Regions from separate parts of the Pseudoalteromonas sp. SG43-5 genome, predicted to be linked through region 2. Evidence: riboswitches for the same ligand, from Rfam matches in the RefSeq annotation. Region 2 holds a riboswitch; the other holds the start of a gene.
What was found. A riboswitch is a leader RNA that binds a small molecule or an ion and turns the genes downstream of it on or off. The one in region 2 is predicted to bind lysine.
Positions count from the first base shown of each region.

Region 1: another riboswitch for lysine. It lies ahead of dapA (4-hydroxy-tetrahydrodipicolinate synthase); the one in region 2 lies ahead of lysC (lysine-sensitive aspartokinase 3).

Region 1 is NZ_JACJFA010000010.1:92,439-96,867, reverse strand. Features, by position in the region: gene H5161_RS12165 (PLP-dependent decarboxylase) at 1-1,169, opposite strand, end outside; gene H5161_RS12160 (2,3,4,5-tetrahydropyridine-2,6-dicarboxylate N-succinyltransferase) at 1,169-1,909, opposite strand; gene dapA (4-hydroxy-tetrahydrodipicolinate synthase) at 1,925-2,809, opposite strand; lysine riboswitch at 3,000-3,200, opposite strand; gene H5161_RS12150 (DNA-3-methyladenine glycosylase I) at 3,392-4,090, shown strand; gene H5161_RS12145 (YdiU family protein) at 4,099-4,429, shown strand, end outside.
Region 2 is NZ_JACJFA010000016.1:55,739-60,167, forward strand. Features, by position in the region: gene H5161_RS15415 (hypothetical protein) at 1-282, opposite strand, end outside; gene nhaD (sodium:proton antiporter NhaD) at 505-1,752, shown strand; lysine riboswitch at 1,854-2,026, shown strand; gene lysC (lysine-sensitive aspartokinase 3) at 2,102-3,493, shown strand; gene H5161_RS15430 (4'-phosphopantetheinyl transferase superfamily protein) at 3,531-4,298, opposite strand.

The DNA.
Region 1 (4,429 bases), on a different contig from region 2:
ACACAGGTAAGTGTACCGTTTTGCAATGTGTACTCAGCAGCTAGCTCATGGCATAAAAAATACGGCATACTTTCGGTAAAGCCGTAAGCACCGCATTGGCTAAACACTAGCCAGTCGTGCTCATTTAAATCGCTTGGTAAGTTATGTTCACCCAAGCAATCAAGCGCTGTACAAAGTGGGCCATATAAAGTGACCGCTTGAGTTTTAGCATTGGATTCACGCAGTAATGCAGCAGGAAAGTCCTGGCTGGTAACAGCAGGGCGTAATAAGTGATTTATACCGCCGCTTAAAATTACTTGTTCTTGATTGTAGTTTTGTTTGCGCTCTACTACTGGGTTTGCGTAATGACCGCATTCGCCAACGGCATAGCGACCAAGTTCCATCCATAGCTCTTCTACACCCGCATCATTTTTAATTTTAGCGAGCGCAGCAATCAAGTCATCCCAATCAAGTGTTGCTTCGTTTTGTGTATAAGGAATACCTAAACCGCCACCTAAATCTAAAATTTTAAGGCTAATATTTAAATCGCTGGCAAGTTGGCTAAGAGGTGCAATCATTTGTGACCACAAGTCGCTTAGTTTTTGCGTGCTAAGCATGTTGCCCCACTGAAAGATATGCAGGCCGTCAAATTTAAGCGCAGGGTAGTCAGCTACATTGAGTGCTTGCCATTCATTACAACCCAAACCAAACGGCGTAAGGCTGTCGCCGCCCAGTGGGTTTTTTTCACCTTCAGGCCAACGTAATTGTACACGCAGTAATACTTGTAACTGCGTGTTTTGTAGTTGCGCTTGTTGGTTTAACCAACGTACTTGATTGAGGCTTTCTGCTACGAATATACGCACGCCGCGCTCAATAAAGTGTTTTATTTGTTTAGGGCTTTTTGCAGGCCCTGTGTTGAGCACGCGCTGCGAGCTAATACCTTGTGCTAGTACTTGCTCAAGCTCACCTTTACTTGCTACGTCAAAATTAAAGCCAGCACTGTCTAAGCTTTGAATAATTTTAGACAGTGGGTTTGCTTTTACCGCGTACCACAGTTTTACATCGGTTTGCGCAACTAAACGCGCAAGATGCGTGTTTAGTTGATCTAGGTCGTAAACAAAAAAAGGTGTATCAAGTTGTTGTGTAATCGTATTTACAGCGGTTTTGATAGGCGTGCTCAAAAAGCTCATTATCGTAAAACCTCTTCAAGCAATAACGATGCATCGCTTTTCTCGTCGCGGTATTTAACTATTAACGCACACGACATGCTTAGGCCTTGCTCGCGCGCCCATTCGTTTGACGCAGGGCGAGAGCCCGGTATTACAATCGCGTACTCTGGGATTGGCTCGCCTTTATCAAGTTGGCGCTCGTTTACGCAGTCGTATACTGGAATAGTTGCTGATAAACGCACGCCAGGGGCAAGTACTGCGCCTTTTTTAATGACTACGCCTTCAACAATAATACAGCCTGCACCAATAAATGCGTCATCTTCAACCACTACTGGGCTTGCACCAATTGGCTCAAGTACACCACCAAGCTGAACTGCAGCACTTAAATGTACGTTTTTACCTACTTGTGCACAAGAACCCACCAATGCGTGGCTATCTACCATTGTGCCTTCGTCGATATATGCGCCAATGTTTACATACGCTGGTGGCATAATAATCGTGCCTTTAGCAACATAAGCACCACGGCGAACACTTGAGCCACCTGGTACCATACGGACGCCATCATCAGTACTAAATTCTTGCGGAGCTAGGTTATGTTTATCAACAAAGCCGCCTGCAAATTCAGTATTAGTGCCATTTTTAAAGGCTTCTAAAATGCCTTGCTTTACTTCTACGTTAGCTTGCCATTGGCCGCTTTCGTTTTGTGATGCAGCGCGTACTGCGCCCGATTCTAAATTATTTAATAGTTCTAACCAGCTCATTATAAAAACCTGTATTTAATGCCAAGATAAAATGGTGTTGTTTGCAGTTGTAATGCAATCGGTTTGAGTTAACTCAAGATGTGTTAAAGGTGGACGAAGTTGCGGGCTGCTTAAGCGGCCTTGCAAATGCATCAGTACCTTTACGGGAATAGGGTTTGCGACAGCAAATAGGCTATTAATAGCGCTTGACCACTGGGCAAATAAATTAGGGTGTTGACCACTTAAACTGCGCTTAACAAACTCGTGAGTTTGTTCAGGCCATGCGTTTGCAGCTACCGACACCAAACCTTTTGCGCCAGCTTGAGCAAAATAAGGCATTAGCGCATCGTCGCCACTAAAAATAGCTAAATTAGGCGCCGCTTGGCGGTAAGCTTCAAACTGAGCAATACTGCCGCTCGCTTCTTTTAACGCCCATAAATTTTTATTGTTTTGTAAGTTTTGAATTGTTGCCGCTGGGATGCTAACAGCGCTTCGACCGGGTACGTTATAAAGCATACATGGATGAGCGCTTGCATTTAGTAGGCTTTCAAACCAATGAGTTTGACCTATAGCGCCAGGCTTTGCATAAAGCGGTGAGCCAAGTAAAAAGCTATGAATTGGGAGTGTATTACAGTAGTTAACCCACTCAATTTGTTGCTTTAAGTTACTACCGCCCACAGCTACCATGAGTGGTACTGTTGGTTTTAGCTGGCATACGTGCTCAACAATGGCTTGTTGCTCTTTTAGCGTTAGTGCTAAACCTTCGCCCGTACTGCCAAGTAGCAAAATACCGTTATGTGCCGCTTCTTGATCGCTAACCAACTTAGTTAACGTGTTGTAGTCAACATCGCCGTGTTGATCAAATGGCGTTACGAGCGCGGTCCACAGTGAGTAGTCGTTTAAATTGAAGTTGTTGATCATCTCTCACGAACTTATAATTTGTACCAATTTTATTAAAAACGTGATCATTTTAGCGATAACTAATTTAATGCAATTGGTATTATTCGAAGAGTTAAAAAGCTTTATGGAAGGAGCCGCATTAACGTCGTTCGAACTAATAATTCGAAGAGCGAATGGGCTTAAAATAATAGGGCGCACGGCCTTAATATTTAAGACCAGAAGCTCTCCACCAAACTAACAAGCTGCTTTTTATAAGCAGCTATTGGTGACAGTCGCTAGGGTTCAACCTAGTCGCCCGAAATAAACACCTCGCAAAAGTGGTTACTTCTCGGCGTTAATTCCCCTCACGTATGCTTGCTGGAGTTTGCGCTCCTAACATACGCTACCTGAATAACGCACCTCTTCTAGCCCTTTGCACCTGTTTGTAGAGTAAAACTTACAAACCTGTGCAATTTAAATAGGGTAATTACGGCGATTAAAGCATTTTAGCCGTCTAGGTGTCAAGCGACTAAATACAGATTAATTCATCGAAAAGAGGGGTGGTTACGTATTAGGTGCTTTTCTCGTACACTAGCAATATAAGTAGTGAGGTATTTAATTAGTATGGAAAAATTTAGCGATATTTATAAGCGAGCGGTAGAGCGAAAAGGCTCTGAAAAAATGCTTAAGTTATTACTTGCAAAACCGCTATCTAAAAAACAACTAAGCACGTTAAGTGACGACGATTGGCTTGAAGAATTTACTCGAAAAGTATTTCAAAGCGGCTTTTATTGGTCAGTCATAAATAATAAGTGGCCGGGCTTTAGAGAGGTTTTTTGGGATTTTAGCGTTGATAAGTTATTAATGATGCCACCCGATATGCTGGAGCAAAAAGCAACGGATGAGCGCATTGTTCGTAACTATAAAAAAGTAAAAACAATTACCGAAAATGCTTACATGATCCACGAAATAGCAGGGGAACATGGCAGTTTTAGCCAGTTTATCGCTAATTGGCCGACAGACGATATTATTGGTTTGTGGGCATATTTAAAAAAGCATGGTTCGCGTTTAGGCGGAAATACAGGGCCTTATGCGCTGCGAGCACTTGGTAAAGATACATTTTTACTATCACGCGATGTAGAGAATTATTTGCGTGCCCATAAAATTATAGACGGCGGCTTACAAACTAAAAAGTCACTAAATGCAGCCCAAGCTTTTTTTAACGAAATGCAAGAGCAAAGTGGCTTAAGTATGCAAGAGTTAAGCTTAATTGTTGCTTATGGCGTAGGTGACAACCGTGTTGGTATAAGTCAGCAACAATAGGAATTACAATGAAATTAGTGCCAAGATACACAGATGTTGCAGAAAACTTCGCGATAGAAGATTTCCCTGCAAGTGTCGCCTCTCCTCAGTTATTGCTGTGGAACGAGAGTTTAGCAAAACAATTTAATATTAACGTTGCGGCTGATTTGCGTGCCAGCACTTTTAGCGGTAACGAAAAACAGGCGATTCCTGCAGTAGCACTTGGTTACTCTGGGCACCAATTTGGACATTTTTCACCACGCTTAGGCGATGGACGAGCGCACTTACTGGGCGCTATTAGTGATGATGAAAACCAGTTATGGGATATTCAATTAAAAGGCTCTGGTGCTACTCCTTACT
Region 2 (4,429 bases):
TAAACCTAAATGCTCTTCTTGCAGTAAAAAAGTAGCAAAATCAGCAATAGCACGATTTATTTCAAGCTGAGAGGATTTAGCCAGTGGAATTAAAATATCTTGGTTTAACAAACGATTTGTTTCTTTATAAATGCGTTCGTTTGACCACGTAGGCTGCTTTTGCTTAATCGCGTTTTGTACGTCTTTTAGGCTAAAGTCAGCCATTTTAAAACGTTTAAATAATAGCTCTAATACACCCCAATGTTCGGTTATGGTGTTTAGCAGCTTTTTAGCTGGGATCATAAGGGGTTACAACATCCTAGTATTTTATTATTGAGTTCTTTTAGAAGACTCATTATTACGTATTTTTAATTAACCTTGTCTGTATATAGTATTCGTTTTTAAGACCATTTAATAATAGTTTTTGCATAGAGGCAGTGCTAAAATTCGCGCCGAAAATAGGCACATGAAATGGAATGTTATTTGTGTGTTCTTTAAAACTATATCAAAGGTTGTTTAACTACCATGGTTTCCTCGATTATTCTAACCCTGATAGCGATTGCATTTTTACTGATCGTTATAGAAGATATAATCCATGTAAATAAAGCTAAAACCACGCTGTTTTTTGGTACGCTTTGCTGGATTCTTCTTTTTATATACCCCCTACACGGGCAAAGCCCCGATACGATTCAGCATCTTTTAAACGAAAATATTTTAGAAATTGCCTCATTATGGCTATTTTTAATGGCTGCAATGACCTTTGTCGCGTATTTAAATTCAAAGGGGTTTATAGAAAATATTGTGCACCGTGTTATGCCAAAAAGTATTAGCGAAAAAAAGCTCATGTTTTTGGTGGGTGGTTTTGCGTTTTTGTTTTCGTCGATTTCAGACAACGTAACAGCGACGCTTATATCGCTTGCGGTTGTTATGTCGTTAAAGCTTGAACCTAAAAAGCTCGTTAAATACGCCACGCTTATTGTGTTTGGAGTGAACTCAGGTGGGGTATCGCTAATAACAGGTGACGTAACCACACTAATGATATTTTTAGATGGCAAAGTAACCATTGCTCATTTATTACTACTTATAGCGCCAGCACTTGCAAGCGTTATGCTGCTTGCTGCGTTACTGTCTATAGGTATGAAAGGGCGTGTTGAGTTTGCTAGTGCAGGTAAAACCCGCATTGAAAAAACCGACATAACCATTGCTGTTATATTTTTATCTACCGTAGTGAGCACACTTACGTTGAGTGTAATTTACAGCGTACCGCCTTTATTAACCTTTTTGTTTGGCTTATCAGTGATGTTTTTAGTGGCGCAATTTTTAATGCGCAAAAAAGACATAAACAAAGACATAATCGATTTTGTTCGCGATATAGAATACGACACATTATTGTTTTTTGTAGGTGTACTTTTACTTGTTGGCGCACTTAAAGAAATTGGTATGTTGAGTAAATTTACCGACCTATACACGGTAATGGCACCAGAATACGCAAACTACTTAATGGGCATATTATCAGCTGGGGTCGATAACGTACCGCTTACCGCTGCATTATTAAAAGCCAATATAGTAATGAGCCAACAACATTGGTTGTCGTTTACGTATGCAACGGGTGTGGGCGGTTCAATGCTTATTATTGGTTCGGCTGCGGGCATTATTGCCATGAGTAAAGTTAAAGCGCTTACCTTTATGAGCTACTTGCGTTTATCGCTGCATTTATTAATTTGTTACACGGTTGGATATGCGGGCTCGTATTACATGGGCAGTTTTATTTAACTCATAAATTATTAAATGCTTGACAGCTAGACGTCTAAACGATAACTTTCAAAGCCCCGCTACTTAGTGGGGTTTTGTTTTATTAGCCACTGGTTAATAAAGCATTCAGAAGAGGTGCGATACTTAGGTACTTAATGTTAGGCGACGAAAGCCGATGATCATTAAGGAGGGAAGTACTCGCCGAGGAAAATAATGGTACGTCGTCATTGTTTTTCGGTTTATGGGGCTGAATCCCCAAAACTGTCACCAATATAGGTGGAGAGCTTCTGGCAGTGGACTTATCTTCAAGCATTCCTTTGCCAAGTTCTTCTTGTTTTATTGCGGTTTGGATACCGCGAAAGGAGACTAAATGACTACCCAATCAGTGCCACAAACAGTATCAGGCGCAAAATCAGATTACATCGTTGCCAAATTTGGCGGAACCAGTGTTGCAAATTTTGAAGCGATGAGTCGCTGTAGCGAAATTATTGTTGCAGATAAAAGCGTACGTATTGTTGCCGTGAGCGCCAGTGCCGGCGTAACTAATCACTTAGTTGCACTGTGTAAATCAAGCATTACTCCTAGTGAGCGCCAAGAACACATAAACGGCGTGCTTGCTATTCAACAAACTATTTTAGATGAATTATCGCTAGATGCCGATTTAGCGGTTGGCTTTAACGAAACCCTAAAAGCATTTCAAACATTGGCTCAAGAACCACTAACAACCGATCAGCAACACGACGAGCTACTTAGCTTTGGTGAGCGTTTATCGTCGTATTTGTTTGCTCAAGTGCTGCGTTTACAAGGTTTAAATGCCGATCGCTTTGATGTGCGCAAGGTACTTAAAACCGACAGCCAATTTGGTAAAGCAACGCCCAATGTTGCAGCCACAGCGCAAGCTGCTAAAGAGCATTTAATTCCGTTATTAGACGCTCAAGTAATTGTAACTCAGGGATTTATTGGTAGTGACGAATACGGTCACACCACAACGCTAGGACGTGGTGGTTCAGACTACAGCGCTGCATTACTAGCTGAAGCGATTAACGCTAAAAGTGTGCATATTTGGACCGACGTAGTGGGCATTTTTAGCACCGACCCGCGTTTGTGCGCAAAAGCGACGCCTATTGCACGCTTAAGTTTTGACGAAGCCGCTGAAATGGCAACCTTTGGCGCAAAAGTATTACACCCAGCAACTATTTTACCAGCGAGCCGTAGCCACATTAACGTGTTTGTAGGTTCTAGCCGCGAGCCAGAGCGTGGCGGTACGTGGATTGAGCGCGAAAAATCGCAGCAACCAGGTATACGCGCAGTAACGCAACGTAAAAACCAAATATTGCTTACGCTTAAAAGCCCAGAAATGCTACTAGCAAGCGGCTTTTTAGCACGCGTATTTACACTATTAAGTGAATACAATATATCGGTAGATTTGGTAACTACATCAGAAATCAGTGTGGCTATAACGCTTGATAACGCGCAAAACGCCTCGCGCCCAGAGCTTGATCAAGAATGCCTAGATAAGCTTGCAGAGTTTTGCCATGTTTCGGTAGAAAACAACCTAACATTGGTGGCACTTATTGGCTCTGAGATTCAATTACGCCAACACGAAATGAACTTAATGAGTGTGCTAAAAGATTTTAACATTCGATTAATTTGTCACGGTGCAAGTAAGCACAACCTGTGCTTTTTAGTAGAGCAAACTGAGTCAGATAACGTAGTACAGTCTATTCATAGTCGTTTATTAGAAAATGATTTTGCCGCGTAAATAACGGTTATTCAGGAAAATTAACTAGTAAAATCACTTAACAAAACTGATTAATAAAGTCATTTAATAAAAAGCATCGCCAGTCGGTGCTTTTTTTATGCACCACACTCACATCAAAACAAACATTGCTGTCACTGCTATCAGCTACAGTAACGCGATTACTGCAAGCACTCAGCTTTGTACTATGTAATTCGTCAAACACATTAGGGCTAAGTAACTTTGCAATAGGGCGGCTGGTGGCTTTAGCAAGTGACTCTTTTAATGTCCAAATTCTAAAAAATGTATCTGCTTGGGCTTGGGTATTAGTGGGCTTGGTGATAAGTGTAATTTCATCATTATGATAAAAATGCTTAGCGAGCTTTTCAAACGGGCGCTTTAGGCTTACTTTTTCAATATCAAAACCAAACTCACTTCTATCAAAATTTAGCGCGGCCCCAACCAAACCATGCGAGTGTGAAATACAGGTATTTATAACATCACCACTCACATGTATTTGCAGCTTTGAGCTTGCTTCGTCAAATTCGGTACTCATTTTATTAAGGGGTACATGCGTATGTTGCGGCTGCGTTACTTTAATAAGGTGTTTTAACAATAACCGCGTAGCTAAATACTCTTGCTTAGCTTGTGGGCTTTTACGGCGGTTTATAATAGTTAATTCAAACGGGCTTAAGCAATCGGGCAAATTAAAGTCTCTAAGCTCAAGTGTTTTAGCATTAAATAATAAAATACTGTTACTCGCTAAAGACAAATTTGCCAATTGAGTTGAAGTAATACTCAAGGCGTTTTTAAAATAGTGTTCAGTCATAAAAGCCCTAAAGCAAAAGAAGTCGCTGATATTGTGAGCGGTTAGTGCCACTAATAAAGGCTGGGTACAATTTTATTACTCAGCTGGCATGAAATATGGTTTAATTCACAATAATCAAAATAATAACAGAT